3 regions of the Thermoanaerobacter sp. RKWS2 genome follow, and region 3 is predicted to be linked to each of the others. Evidence: riboswitches for the same ligand, from Rfam matches in the RefSeq annotation. Region 3 holds a riboswitch; each other region holds the start of a gene.
What was found. Region 3 has a riboswitch for fluoride ahead of OEI98_RS10985 (DUF6062 family protein). Riboswitches for the same ligand answer to the same signal wherever they lie in the genome.
Positions count from the first base shown of each region.

Region 1 (4,946 bases), 490 kb from region 3:
ATTGCCTTTACCCAACTCAGCACTGATCAAAATTCCATCGCGAAATTCCAGTTCTTTTAAATGATTTTGGATACTTTCAAAATATTCATCATCAAGTTCTTTTTTGAGCATTGCAAAAAACCTTTTAAAGCCCTCTGATTCGAATTTATCAGCATGTTGGTCGGCAATACTCTTTAGTTTTTTCAGCATTTCCATAAACATATGCAATACATCCATTGAGCTATGAAGTATAGCTGCAGGGTACCTGGTGAAAATGCTAAAATAATACTTTTTCTCGTTTTCAATTGCTTCTACTGCTATATTATAGATATTCCTAACAATGGAAGAATTTTTTAGAGAATCCTTCAGAACATCTTGGCGATATAATATTGTAGCCAGATCACTATACACGCTGGATAAAACAGATTTTTTGGCTACTTCAAATAAAAAATTATCACCAAGGGACATAGCATTGAACAAAGTGTTTAATTCTAAATCCTGTATCAATGCTTCTTCGTTCGAGGGCAATTTTTGTTGCAGGTCAAAATCATGATCTCTATACATAAGTAAAACTTTCATGATTTTATCCTCTCCTTTAAGCAGTTATACGTAAGCCTATATTTTTCAGCAATTGATATGGCGTATGAAAGCCCATCAGGAGGTCTTCTAACAATTTTATATGTGCGCAATGCCGGATTCTCAGGAACTACCGTACTGACCATACTTACAATTTTTTCGCTTAAGAATGCCAATTCATCTATAAATGTTACCCAGACGCACAGCACATCTAATTGTATTATTTTTTCCATTATCTTCTTACTTAAAAATAATGCGTCTTTTGCTGTGGTAGATGTAAAAATTTCATTCATTATTATAATACTGTTTGATGTGGCCTGGGCAAGAATATTGTAAATTCTAAGCAATTCATCTTCCAGTTTTCCACGAAGATCTTTAATATTTTCTTCCTTTTCAAAATGTGTAAATAGTTTATCAAAAAGAAAGAGTTGCGCTTCCTTTCCGGGAACAGGGCAGCCTATACTGGCCAAATAATGCAATTGTCCGAAAGTGCGTGCAAATGTTGTTTTGCCTCCCTGGTTCGGACCGGTAATTACAAATATACGCTCTTTACCTTTTAAATAAAAATCATTACAAACAACAGCCGAATTTTCGTTGATGAGTTTATAAGCCAGAGCTAAATCAAATCCTTCGTAATTATAAACTTCCTTGCATTTACTAGATATTTGTGGATAACAAAATTTTAGTCCAGGCGCTTGAATAGTGCCATATATTCCAAATAAGCAATATAAAATTGTACTTCCCTATCAAAAGTAGCTATTGTCTCATCTAAATAATCACTATTTTTCATACAATAATTATCAAGATTAGAAAATATATCATGATATAACTGAGCTACTAAATCCAATATTTTTGCTTCGACATGGTTCATATCTGGCCAATCAGAAAATTTGACTTTATAATCCTTTGCTGCTTCCTGTTTGAATTTTTCAAACGTTTTTTCTACTTCTATACTGTAATCAATTTCAGATTCATATTTACGGACCGTCACACGGTTACCTTTTATTAACAAGCAATATTTTACTGTAGACAAATCAGCTTTAAGTTTTTTCGTTTCACTCAGTAGCAGCTGAAAACGGTCAGAATTGATATAATCCATCAAATATTGACGAAATGCTAAAAAACCACGAGATTTTAACTCTACAGAAGACAAGTCTTCTACTAAATCAGTAATTGCATCACAGTAGATTTCTACAGCATCCAAAAACCATCTTTCTTTCTGGTATTTGTAGTAAAGTTTGTCTGCTTGAGCAAGGTGTTTGCGCATTTCTTGCATTTTTTCCGCAAATGATTTTATATCCTCAAGCAAAACTTCATTTTCAAGATCTTGCATTATTTCATGGCGATACTTGATAGTATCAATATCGTTTAAAGGAGTGTAAAAAAACAGTTTTAAATTATATTCTTCTTTGCCTCTTGTTATGACATCTATAATTTGATCAAGATTTAAGTCAACAAAAAAATCAGGCGCTTCGAATGTTTCTTTTTTTACTCCATCTTCGTTTTTTTCAAATAATATGCTATGGAAAGGCATAAGAAAGTACCTCCCTTTCAAAGTTGTAGGCAAATGCACTAAATATAAAAAAGCTGACAACCCCTACGTTTTTACCGTAGAAGCCATCAGCTGTTTATCAGCAGTTCGGATTTTCCAAAAGGGGGCTTCATCCCTTTTTGAATATTATATCACTTTTTTATGAAGCCTGCAAGAATATGTGAAAATTTACTTCAAAGCATAATGTTTATGTTTATTTGTTTAAAATAAAAAAATTTTTGTATTGTTTTATATCCAAATTTTGTAATACTGCTTATTATTCTATAAGTAAACTTAACAATATAAAATACTTGATATCATTATTTTGTAGTATAATGATAATATGAGAAAAATAAATATTCATTCATTTTATGTTTTGGGAGGGATCTTATTGAATAAAGGTAAAAGTATAACATTCAATACTTTAATACATTGGGAAGAATTTCGCAAGCGTATTATAGTTGAAGGCATTATAACAGGTTTCTTTGTTGGATTGATTATTGCTATTTTAAGATATATTCTTGAAAAAACAAATATTCTTGTAATAAGTGTATACAAAATTCTTCATACAAATCCTTACTTGTTAATTGGCTGGATAATTTTCCTTTCTCTAATAGGCTTATTATTGGGTATAATAGTGAAAAAAGAACCTATGATAAGCGGTAGCGGTATACCTCAAGTTGAAGGCATGATTATCGGTTATATAAAAGTTAATTGGTTACGAGTTTTATTGTTAAAGCTCATAGGTACTATTTTAGCGATAGGTGCAGGACTTTCTTTAGGGCGCGAAGGTCCATGTGTGCAAATTGGTTCTTCAATCGGACAAGGAATAAGTAGGTTGTTTGGTAGATTTAGAGTTGAAGAAAAATACCTTCTTACATGCGGAGCTAGTGCAGGGCTTGCAGCAGCTTTTAATGCACCACTTGCAGGAGTTATTTTTGCTCTTGAAGAACTGCATAAAAATTTCTCACCATTGGTACTTGTATCTAGTATGGTTTCATCACTTACATCAACTTTTGTAGCTGGTGAACTATTAGGAATCAAACCTATTTTTAATCTGAAAAATCTAGCAGTAATGCCGCTTAATAATTATCTTTATCTTATTTTACTTGGAATTATCGTTGGGTTATGTGGAATTGTATTTAATAAAACTCTTTTAAAAACTCAAGATATATACAACATGTTAAAAATAAAATCACATATGAAGCCAATAATACCTCTTATTATATCTGTTGCAGTTGGACTATGGATACCTATGGCACTTGGCGGCGGTGAAAGTCTTGTCGATACATTAAGTAAAGATAGTTTTAGTTTAAAATTTTTAATTTTGCTATTGATTGTTAAATTTTTATTTACTATGGTAAGCTATGGCTCAGGTGTACCAGGAGGTATTTTTATGCCCCTCCTTATAATAGGTTCACTGATTGGCAACATATACGGAACTGTAATAATTAAAATAATGCATATAAACCCTATTTATATCAAAAATTTTATTGTATTTGCTATGGCAGGATATTTTGCTGCTATAGTTAGGGCACCGATAACAGGTAGTTTGCTCGTAACTGAAATGACCGGTTCATTTTCTCATTTGTTGGCCCTAAGCACTGTCTCTATAACGGCATACCTTTCATCAGATTTGTTCTCAAATATGCCGATTTATGAATCTTTGTTAGAACGTCTGCCAATAAAGAAAGGACAAAAATCTATTACCGCCAATAAAAAAAGAAAGACGATTTTCGAAATGCCTGTTTGTGTAGGCTCAAGTTTAGATGGCAAAAAATTAAAGGATATTAGTTTGCCCCAAAGTTGCTTACTTGTTGGCATAAAGAGGGGAACGCATGAATTAATACCAAAGGGAAATACGAAAATTCTAGCCGGCGATTATCTAGTAGTCCTTGCAGATGAAGATAAAGCTACAGAAATTAGAGAAATTTTGTTGAATATGACACAGAAGTGAACAAATCTTAAATAGACACGGGGACGGTTTCTTTGTCCGAGTCGGACAAAGAAACCGTCCCCGTATCTATTGGGAAAAAGGGAATCACCATTCGCAGCACTATAGATTTACTCATAGCACAAACAGCCATTGAAAACAATTTATATTTGTTGCACGATGATAAAGATTTTTCCTTAATTGCACAAGTTGATGAAAGATTAAAAGAGTACTAAAAAGAAGTCTGTATAAAAAAGTGGCAGCCTTTTTTATTATGTATTTATTGCACTGGAAGAACTTCAGCAGCACGTTCCAATTCGTAACCTTCCGGAGTAACCATTCGAAAAAGCATTATTCGGCTCTTTGTTTCTTTATCCACCATTATCCCAGCATCACTATAGTTTATCCTCACCGTTTGGTAACCTTGAAGTTGAGGTTCAACTACCACCAACCATTCATCATCCAATCGGTAGATTTCTTTAACCTTATGAGATAATAGCCATAGTTCAAAAGAATGTGATGAATTAAAAGAACTGCCGACTGGTTTTTCCCAGTCTTCTGAAAATCCAATCATGTAATACAACCCTGCTCCTTCAGAAAGTCCTCCGGTATAAATGAAAAAGTTGCGTTGAGCACAACTAATAAGTTGTGTTATGTCACTATATTTTCCTCCCATAAAGGTACTATGCCAGGCTTTAGAGTAAATAGGTCGAATCCAGCTATCATCTTCGCTGGTAATTTCAAAAGGAACTTTACAACCAAGCGAACGGATATCTTGAATAGAATGAATCGTATTTTGTTCTAAGAACTGTTTAATTTGTTCTCTGTTCCAATCGTTCACTATTGTGTTAGGTTGTTCTGGCTCAATGGCATGTAACCTCTCCAACAGCTTTGAAGTTATTTTTACTGTATAACCTTCACTGCTCT
Region 1 is NZ_CP110888.1:2,551,929-2,556,874, forward strand. Features, by position in the region: gene OEI98_RS13575 (MutS-related protein) at 1-558, opposite strand, end outside; partial or broken gene OEI98_RS15415 (MutS-related protein) at 555-2,089, opposite strand; fluoride riboswitch at 2,160-2,233, opposite strand; gene OEI98_RS13590 (ClC family H(+)/Cl(-) exchange transporter) at 2,478-4,043, shown strand; partial or broken gene OEI98_RS13595 (twitching motility protein PilT) at 4,118-4,255, shown strand; gene OEI98_RS13600 (copper amine oxidase N-terminal domain-containing protein) at 4,300-4,946, opposite strand, start outside.
Region 1: another riboswitch for fluoride. It lies ahead of OEI98_RS15415 (MutS-related protein); the one in region 3 lies ahead of OEI98_RS10985 (DUF6062 family protein).

Region 2 (4,946 bases), 820 kb from region 3:
TTCTTAGCAAAATTTTTCTTGGAACTACTAATAACCATCCTAAAAGATAAAGTAAAAACAAGCCAATTAAGTAAGCAATGATTATATTGTATTCAATGCTTATATTCATACAAAAACCCCCTAAGAGTCTACTGTTATATTTATACTTAGGGGGAGGACAAATTATGATAGGAGGGACGAAAAATTATCAAAATTTATTCCCTCTTTTTTTGCTTTTTTCAATAAATATATGTACTTTCTCTTTAAACTCTCTAACCGATATATAGCATAATCTACTAAGTCAGGGTCTGTGACACTTTGAAAATAAATTTCTGCATCTTTCAATTCTTTTATCGTTTGTCTCACTTCATTTACCAATTGATAGTTCTCACTATTGTAGTCATATATATTTTTTGTTACCGCAATCTCTTTTAAATAATCGAAAAGCATTCCCATAATATACCTCCTCAACCGTATTATTTCCTAAAATACGGTTGAGTATACATCAAAGTACCACTTCTTTTAAAATTTCTAAAGACTCTCCGCTTACTTTATTATCTTTCACCGATTTTGCAATAATGTCTATCGCCTGCTTCGGTTCAAGTCCCTTTCTATAAGGCCTGTCTTCTGTCAATGCTTGATACATGTCACAAACCGCCACATGTCTATCAATCTCTCCAATTTCGTCACCTTTTAATCCCTCAGGATACCCGCTTCCATCTAATTTCTCGTGATGATTTGCGGCCCATTCTGCTATATCATCTATTCCTCCTATTTCTTTGAGTATTTCTTTAGTATAATAGGTATGAGATTTTATAACCATAAACTCCTCTTCAGTAAGCTTGTCCGGTTTGTCAAGAATAGAATTAGGTATGGCTAGCTTTCCAAGGTCATGAAGCAATCCCGCAATTTTTATTTTTCGAGAAGTTTCTTCATCATATCCTATCACCTTAGCCATTTCATAAGCTAACTTTGAAATACCTTTAGAATGGTTATAGGTAAAACGGCTTCTATTATCGATAATCTGTGCAAAAACCTCTGCTATATCCTCTAATTCATTAATTCCTATTGAAACCGTGTCTTTAGGTTCAATCCTTTTTAATATACTTTTTATATCAAAAAATTTATAATCAAGCCAAAATTTTTCTTGTCTTGTAAGGTCAAGTAATGCATTTGCAACCACGGGATTAAACATCTTGCCAGTACCACTTTTTATACCTTCTTTGATATTATTCCGAATATTATACTCACTTTCTTTCCCAACCGATGAGGTGTACCGTATATCAAATTGATCAGATATAAAAACAATCTGAGCTCCTAAAGGAATAGAATCGCCATTTAGTTTAAAATGTCCGCTTCCATCGTAATTTTCATGATGATATCTTATAATATCCGAAAAATTTTCTCCAAAGGGCAACTTCTTTACAATTTCACTTCCTCTTTCACTGTGTTTCCACCATTCGTCTTTGTTAAAATCTTCGTATATATCTCCTTGTCCTATATCATGTAACAAAGCAGAATAATACACTTTTTTTGTTTCTTTTTCATCCAAATTCAGCATCTCAGAAATCCTTAGAGAAATATAAGCCACCCTTCTTGCATGTCCCATGTTCTTATACTCTTGCACGTCAAGGGCCAAAGATAAAGCAGACAGCAGATTATTATAATTCAAATTCACATTTTATTCCTCCTAACTGATATTTATTTTCTACTGACATATATTATACACCAATCAAATCAATTTTCCCATATAATTTCCGAGATAATATCCCAATACTCCTCCTATTAGTCCAAATATAATTGTTAAGGACATATATATAAATGCATGAAAATATTTTTTATTCTTGATTAAGTCTACTGTCTCATGGGAAAAAGTTGAGTATGTTGTAAAAGCACCTAGAAATCCCGTTGTCAGAAAAAGTTTAACATCATAGCTTAAATTTACATTTATTTTAGGACTTGATAAAAAGTTTAATAAAAACGCACCTAATACATTTATAATAAAAGTTTCGATAGGAATAACTATCTCTCGGTTTTCCTTTATATGCCGCGATATTTCATATCTCAATATTGCTCCCAAAATTCCTCCAATTCCTACATATAGTATACTTGTCACTGTTCTTCCTCCCGCTCCTTTAGTAAGTCAAAAGTTTTGTCAGCAAATTCAAATCCTAAATAAGACATCAAAAGGCCTCCAAATATTGATAAAATTATATAACTTAGAGCAATATAATCTTTCCCTGCTTTTAATAAATTTATTGTTTCCATACTAAAAGTAGAAAATGTTGTAAAAGCCCCAATAAATCCTGTTGTTATCGCCAATCTCAAATTAGTATTTACCTTGTACTCATCCATAGTAAAATTAGCAATAAAACTTAACAAAAACGAACCTAAAATATTTATCATAAAAGTTTCAAAGGGAAATGCAGTGTGATACATCTTTGTAAAGTAAATTGTTATTAAATATCTTAGTACTGCTCCAAAAAATCCTCCAATCCCTATATAGATGTATTCCATGAAAATCTCCCTTTCTGTTTACATTTTTGGGCAATAAAAAGCTCCTATTAGGCCTTATATCATCCTAATAGGAGCCATCAGCGTTTCCGCATTTATGGCGAGCTCCATCGCCTTCTGTTATTTACTACAAATTTATTATAATAAAGTACAAATGAAAATGCAATACCTTTTACAATTCTCTTCTACCTTCAAGAGCCCTTGAAAGAGTTACAACATCGGTGTATTCCAAGTCACCACCTACCGGCACCCCATGAGCAATCCTTGTGACTTTTATTCCTAACGGTTTTAATAGCTTAGCAATGTACATTGCTGTCGCTTCTCCTTCTATGTCAGGATTTGTAGCAAGTATGACTTCTTTTACATTTCCATTTTTTACTCTGTCTAAAAGTTCTTTAATTTTTATATCTTCAGGGCCAACGCCCTCTATAGGAGAAATAACACCATGAAGTACATGATACACTCCTTTATACTCTCGTATTTTCTCCATTGCAACAACATCCATAGGATGAGAAACAACACATATAAGAGAATGATCTCTTTCTTTATCACTACATATGTTACAAACCTCTGTGTCAGTTATGTTATAACAAATTCTACAATACTTTATCTTTTCTTTTGCATCAATAATCGCTTGAGACAAGCTTTTTACCTCTTCCAAAGGCATATTTATTATGAAAAAAGCAAGCCTTTGTGCTGTTTTAGGACCTATACCGGGCAACTTTGACAGTTCTTCTATAAGCTTCGCTATAGAAGTAGAATAATAGTTCATTTTTTCACCTCAAAACAGTCCAGGAATGTTTAGTCCTCCGGTTATCTTTGCCATTTCAGAAGCAATCATTTCTTCTGCATTCCTTAACGCTTGATTAACCGCAGCTAATACAAGGTCTTCTAACGTTTCTACATCATCTTTATCTACAACATCAGGATTTATTTCAATACTTACAAGTTCTTTTCTGCCATTAGCAACTGCTTTTACCATCCCACCACCGACAGTAGCTTCTACAGTCTTTTGCATTAGCTCTTCTTGCATTTTCTTTATTTCTTCTTGCATCTGTTGGGCTTGTTTAATCATGTTATTTATATTAAACCCGCCCGGAAATCCGCCTTTTGCCATAACACTATAACCTCCTAAATTTTATTCTAAAAATATTTATATGCTTTTTTGAATTATTTGTGAAAATTATATTATCTCTATATCTTCACCAAAAAACTCCTTAACTTGCTGTACAAGTAATTCCTCTTCATTTTTTCTTAATTCAAACTTCAAAGGAATTGCCTTCCCAACTAGTTCTTTTAATATTCCTTCAATAAAACTTTTGTTTTCCGCTTTGCTCAATTCCTCCTTTAATAAAGCATACTCTTCAGGATATTCTACCACAATTGTTCCTTTTTTTAAATAAGGAATCCCTTTTTCTATAAAGGCATACAAAGCTATTCTTTCTTTTTTTATCATTTCTTTTACTTCAGCCCACACCTTTTCTAGATCTATATCCTCTTGCTGTACTATTTGCGATGCCACGTTTTCTTCTTTTTCTTCTTCTGGCGAATTTATTTTTTTATTTTTCTCTTCTTTTTCTTCCCTCAGAAAAAATTGTCCTTTTTCTAATTTGTCTTCTATTTGTTCTACTCTTGCTAGCAAACTCATCATATCGTAAGAAATTTCCGGCTTTATCAACCTCAAAATAGTCACTTCTAAAAGGGTTAACGGAGATATAGCATATCTAACTTCTTTTTGTAGATTTGTAAATTTTTCTAAAGCGTTAGTCAAAAAAGCTGTACCAAAGTTTTGCACTCTTTCTTTTACAGTTTCTACATCGCTGTATAAAATTTCTTTTAATTCCTCTCCTCCTGTTTTGTAAAGCACCATATCTCTCAAAATATAAGTTAAGGACTTTAAAAAATTCCCCACGTCTATTCCATAAGACAAAATTTTATCTAATTGTTTCAATGAAGCTGCTACATCTTTAGCATTCATGTAATCTAAAAGAGAAAATAACATTTCATCATTAGCTACACCTAACATTTCGCATACATCTTCATAGGTTATAAGGCCTTCTTTATAAGAAGCACATTGTTCTAAAAGACTAATAGCATCTCTCATAGAACCATTGCCATAAAGTGCGATAGTTTTAAGACCCTTCTCTTCAATTTTTATGTTGCTGTCAATGCAAATTTTTTCAAGATTTTGCGCTATTAATCGAGTAGGTATTTTTTTAAAGTCAAACCTTTGACAGCGGGATAAAATAGTATCTGGCAATTTGTCCGGCTCTGTAGTCGCAAGAATAAAAATCACATGAGGAGGTGGCTCTTCCAATGTCTTTAAAAGAGCATTAAAAGCCCCTGTAGAAAGCATATGCACCTCATCAATTATATATACTTTGTACTTAGCTATGGATGGAGAGTAAATTACAGATTCTCTCAATTCTCTTACATCATTTACACTGTTATTA
Region 2 is NZ_CP110888.1:51,759-56,704, reverse strand. Features, by position in the region: gene OEI98_RS00320 (pro-sigmaK processing inhibitor BofA family protein) at 1-109, opposite strand, end outside; gene OEI98_RS00315 (DUF2508 family protein) at 163-435, opposite strand; gene OEI98_RS00310 (HD-GYP domain-containing protein) at 485-1,657, opposite strand; gene crcB (fluoride efflux transporter CrcB) at 1,712-2,095, opposite strand; gene crcB (fluoride efflux transporter CrcB) at 2,092-2,496, opposite strand; fluoride riboswitch at 2,558-2,617, opposite strand; gene recR (recombination mediator RecR) at 2,666-3,265, opposite strand; gene OEI98_RS00290 (YbaB/EbfC family nucleoid-associated protein) at 3,275-3,610, opposite strand; gene dnaX (DNA polymerase III subunit gamma/tau) at 3,677-4,946, opposite strand, start outside.
Region 2: another riboswitch for fluoride. It lies ahead of crcB (fluoride efflux transporter CrcB); the one in region 3 lies ahead of OEI98_RS10985 (DUF6062 family protein).

Region 3 (4,946 bases):
GGGGAATGGAATTACGAAGAATTTGTTGATAGTATGGCAAAACTCACCTACACTGAAGGGAAAAAGGATAAAAAATATTTTTATGGATTAGGTCTTTCTCTCGCGCCTTATAGCTATAATTTATGGGGGTTTTTACTTTTAGATGGTGCGAGGGCTTTTGACAAAGAAAAGTATTCTTTTTTTGGCCCTCAAGCAGTTTCAGGGGTGCAAAAAGTTTTGGATTTATTCAATAAATATAAGGTGGTCAATCCTGTTTCACTTGAGGGAGACAGAGAAAAATTATGGCAAGACTTTATTACTACTAAAAACACTGCTGTATTAATAGAAGAAAGCTATAAAATAGCACAGCTTAAAAATTTACAGTCAAAAGGAAAGCTGTTTGAGTTTGATGTAGCGATGTATCCTGAAGGGGAAAGCGGCATCCCACTGACATTATCACCTAAAATATATGCCTATGGTATAAAGAAAGAAAAGGATGAAAAAAAGCTTGAAATGGAATATAAGTTTATAAAGTTTATTACAGAAGACCAACAAAAGGTAATTGAATTAGGTTATGTACCAGTTAAAAAAGACAAAATTATTGAAGACGATAAAATGAAAAGAATTGAATTAGCTACTAATTATACAAATATTATCCCACAATTTGGTGGATGGAGTAAAATAAACAACACAGTGATAGAAAAAATAAAAGAAGGGATAAAGAATAACAAAAATGCCTTTGATATAACAGAGGAAATAAAAAACAGTGTGAGTCAGTAAAGGGTATTTATAGTTTTTTTCTTATTATGATGATAGGCTTGGACACTTTCTTTTTATTGGCATATACTTTCTTTATCCCCTTTAATGTGACACATTTAATGAAGAGTTTCTTTCAAAGAGAAAAAATGCTTTTGAATAATAGGGCCGTTATTTAATATAACTTTTTTACCATCCTATTTTTTTATTGGTGTGCTAAATAAACTGGTATTATTATTTTTTTACTGTATCGTAATATCTAAGAGTGTCTCTTAATATTTCCTGGGCTATTGGCGCGGCTACTTCTCCTCCCATATACCCATTTTGCGTAGGATTTTTAACAAGAACTAATACGGCAATTTTTGGGTTTTCAACTGGTGCAAATCCAGCAAATGATGCTACGTATTTTCCTGGAGCATAATTTTCCGTTGTACCTGTTTTTCCACCTACTGTATAGCCAGGTACTTGTGCTGTTTGAGCAGTGCCTTCTGTTACTGTTTTTTCAAGTATATACTTCATTGTATCGGAAGTTTTTTAGAAATTACCTGTCTGACTATTTGAGGTTTATATTCTTTAATTATTTTATCTCCCTCTTCAATATATTTTACAATATGTGGAACCATGAGGTTTCCACCGTTTATTACAGCGGAAAAAGCCGTAATCATTTGAATAGGAGTCACGGCAATTCCCTGACCAAATGACATAGTGGCGAGGTCTACGGGGTATACTTTTGACTTTAGCAAAATCATTCCACTGGCTTCGCCGGGCAGTTCAATCCCCGTAGGCGAGCCAAAACCAAAAGCATATATGTATTTATAAAAAGTGTCAAGGCCTAAACGTTCTACCACCTGCATAAAAACTGTATCACTTGATTTTTCAATAGCTTGCGAAAAAGTTATATCTCCCAAAACTGTCCAACTTCTAATTTTTCTACCGGAGACTATATAATACCCAGGGTCATAGAATTTTTCGTCTGGCGTAACTACAGCTGATTCTAATGCTGCAGAAGCGGTTATCACTTTAAATACCGAACCGGGTTCGTAAATACTTGATATTGCAGGATTTGACCAATATTCTTGTGAAGGTACATCTTGCGGATTATTTGGGTCAAAATCAGGCAAGTTAGCCATTGCAAGTATTTCACCCGTTTTTGGATTCATAACTATTGCTGTTATACCATCGTGCGGTTTATACTTTTCATAGCCATTTTTTATAGCTTTTTCTGTATAACTTTGTATTACAGAATCAATTGTGAGGACAATATTATCACCATTTGTAGGTTTGTAAAGCTTGCTTGGGACTCCTACTTTTCTACCTTCTGCATCAACAAGAGAGATTTCACGACCAGGTACACCACTTAAGTATTTATCTAAAGAATATTCAAGGCCATACAAACCGTTGCCATCAATTCCTGCAAAACCTAATACTTGTGATAGCATTTTGCCGTTGGGATAGTTTCTCATAAAAGTATCTTCTACATATATGCCTGGTATGTTAAGACTTTTTATTTTATTTATATTTTCAAGAGGAATGGACCTGCCAAGTACAGCCCATTCTGATTTTTTATTTGAAAGAATTTTATAAAGTGAATCTTTGTCCATATTTAAATATTTATAGAGTTCTTCAGAAACTTTTTCTGGGTTTTTTATAAATTTAGGAGCTGCAAATACATCTCCTGCTGGAACATTACAGGCAAGTATATTCCCGTTTACATCATAAATATTGCCCCGTTGAGGCTTTAATATGATATCAGCAGTACTTTGCCTTTCGACTGCCATTGCAAGTTTTTCGGAGTTTATACCCTGTATCCATATAAGCCTTACAATAAGGGCGAAAAACATGATAGTAAGAAAGACGAATATAGTAAATGTTCGTTTTTTTACATATGATGTCAATTTTATTCTAACCCCTTTTTATAAAGATTTTGTTTATCCAATATAATTATACCATAGATATTTTGTGGTATAATTAGATAAAAAGATAAAAATAATTAAGCTTTATTAAATGCTAAGCAAAAATCATAAATCCAAACCGAAAAACAGTCTTTAATATGTAGCCTTTTCACTTGTATTTTTGTTTAAAAAATGTATAATATTATTATAGAGAAAAATTAAATGACGGTGATGAAGCTCACCTTATTGCCGTGAAGGCTAATGGCTTCTACGCGCTTTCGTAGAAGCCATTTTTGTTTATTTGACAAAAAAGAGAGGATGAGAATCTGCATGAAGTTAGAATTTATTCCATTGTATGAGGTTTTTGAAAAATATAAGGGAGGTTGTCCAATATGCAAGGTTATAAAAGACGAAGAAAAAGCCTATTGTGAGCATTTGTTTGAAGATGAGGTTTTAAAAGACCCTGAAATGTATGTCAAAATAAGAGAGACAAATTTTTGCCATTATCATTTGGAATTATTGAATAATTCATATGATAAATTGGGTTTGGCAATTGCATTAAAAGCAAATATCAGTTATAAATTGCAGCAAATCAGGGAAAAACAAAAATCTTCAAAGAAAAAAAGGAAAAAAGAAGCAAAAAACAAATGCCTTATTTGTGATTATTTAAGTGAAAGAGATAAATACCAGATGCATATATTGATAGATATTTTACATGCTGATAAAGATTTTGTTGAAAGGCACAGTGAAGGCTTGTCTAGATTATGTTTCCACCACCTGAATATGCTTATGGAAGTTGCAAAGGATATTACACCGCAAATTGAGAAAATATTTAAAATAAATGAAGCTGCAATTGAAAAGAATATAAGTGACCTTGAATGGTTTATAACAAAATTTGATTATAGATTTCATGATGAACCGTGGTATGACTCTAAGGATTCAATTGAAAGAGCATTGAAATTATTAAAGGGTGGTTATTATGATTAAAATTTCTTTTGACATTACTGAAGAAAGTTTTGAAGAAATTAGGGAATTAATTGAGAATTTTAAAAAAGATGGTTTTACAGAAGAAGACGCATATAGAGCTATTTTTGAAATGGGGATTAAAGCATATCAAATAGAACGGGATAATCCTAATGAAGATGACTTAAGAAGACAGCTTATTTCTATGGCGTCTAAATACTCTGCAATGAAATTTAAAAATTTCCAGTTGATGCGTGACAACCAAACACTTGAAATAAGATTAAAAGGTTATGAGTCTGAAAATAGATATCTTAAAAAAACTTTAGGTATAAGGGTTGATGAATGATGAGATATATATGTCCTGTGTGTTTTAAAATAGCTGAAATTGGAGAAGAAAAGTGTTCCAACTGTGGCTATGATTTTAAAAATATATCAAATGATGATTACAGTGACAAACTCATAAAAGCCATAAATCATCCGGATTATAATGTCGCTTATATGGCAGCAAAAATAATTGGAGAACTTAAAATAAAGAAAGCAGAAAAAGTATTGATAGAACATTTACGCAATAATGGGGGTAAAAAAGACCCATATATTGAACAGATTATTGTTTGGGCTCTTGGAGAGATTGGCGGAGAAGAGTCTCACAGGTTTCTTTTAGAAAACAAAGATAAATTCTCAGTTTTAACAAAAAATATCATTGAAAATTCTTTGGAGAAGATTAAAACAAGAGTGGCAAATAAGGAAGGTGAGTCAATTGGAAAATAAAGAAATAAAAAACAACGTGAATAATAACATTAAAGTCTTGGGTTGGGTTGCATTTTTTGGTGGATTAAGTCAGGATATGATTGTACCTATTTTGCCTACTTTTTATACGCAGATTCTAGGACTGAGTAAAGAAATGGTAGGTTTAATAGAGGGAAGTGTCACTACAGTTGTAAGCCTTATGAGAATAATATCCGGAATAATTTCAGATAAAATTGGAAAAAGGAAATCTATTGTGTTTATTGGATATCTATTCTCTGCCATTGGAAGAGTATTACTGCCATTGACGAATGGTGCTGCAATGGTTTTTGGGTTGAGACTTGTTGATGGTATTGGAAAAGGTACAAAAGATGCGCCGAGAGATGCACTTGTTGCAAAATCTTCTAAAATGAAAAATATGGGCTTTTCGTTTGGATTTCAAAGAATGCTTGACACATTAGGTTCTTTCCTTGGGCCATTGATTACTGCCGGTTTAATGCTCTTGTTTGCCAAATATATAGATTCTATAAAGTTCAGATTAATATTTTTGATTGCTGGTCTTGTAGCTTTTATCACAATAATCCTCATAGGTTTATTTGTAGTGGAGCAAAA
Region 3 is NZ_CP110888.1:2,061,731-2,066,676, reverse strand. Features, by position in the region: gene OEI98_RS10995 (ABC transporter substrate-binding protein) at 1-759, shown strand, start outside; partial or broken gene OEI98_RS10990 (peptidoglycan D,D-transpeptidase FtsI family protein) at 970-2,630, opposite strand; fluoride riboswitch at 2,846-2,905, shown strand; gene OEI98_RS10985 (DUF6062 family protein) at 2,958-3,614, shown strand; gene OEI98_RS10980 (hypothetical protein) at 3,607-3,936, shown strand; gene OEI98_RS10975 (HEAT repeat domain-containing protein) at 3,933-4,358, shown strand; gene OEI98_RS10970 (MFS transporter) at 4,348-4,946, shown strand, end outside.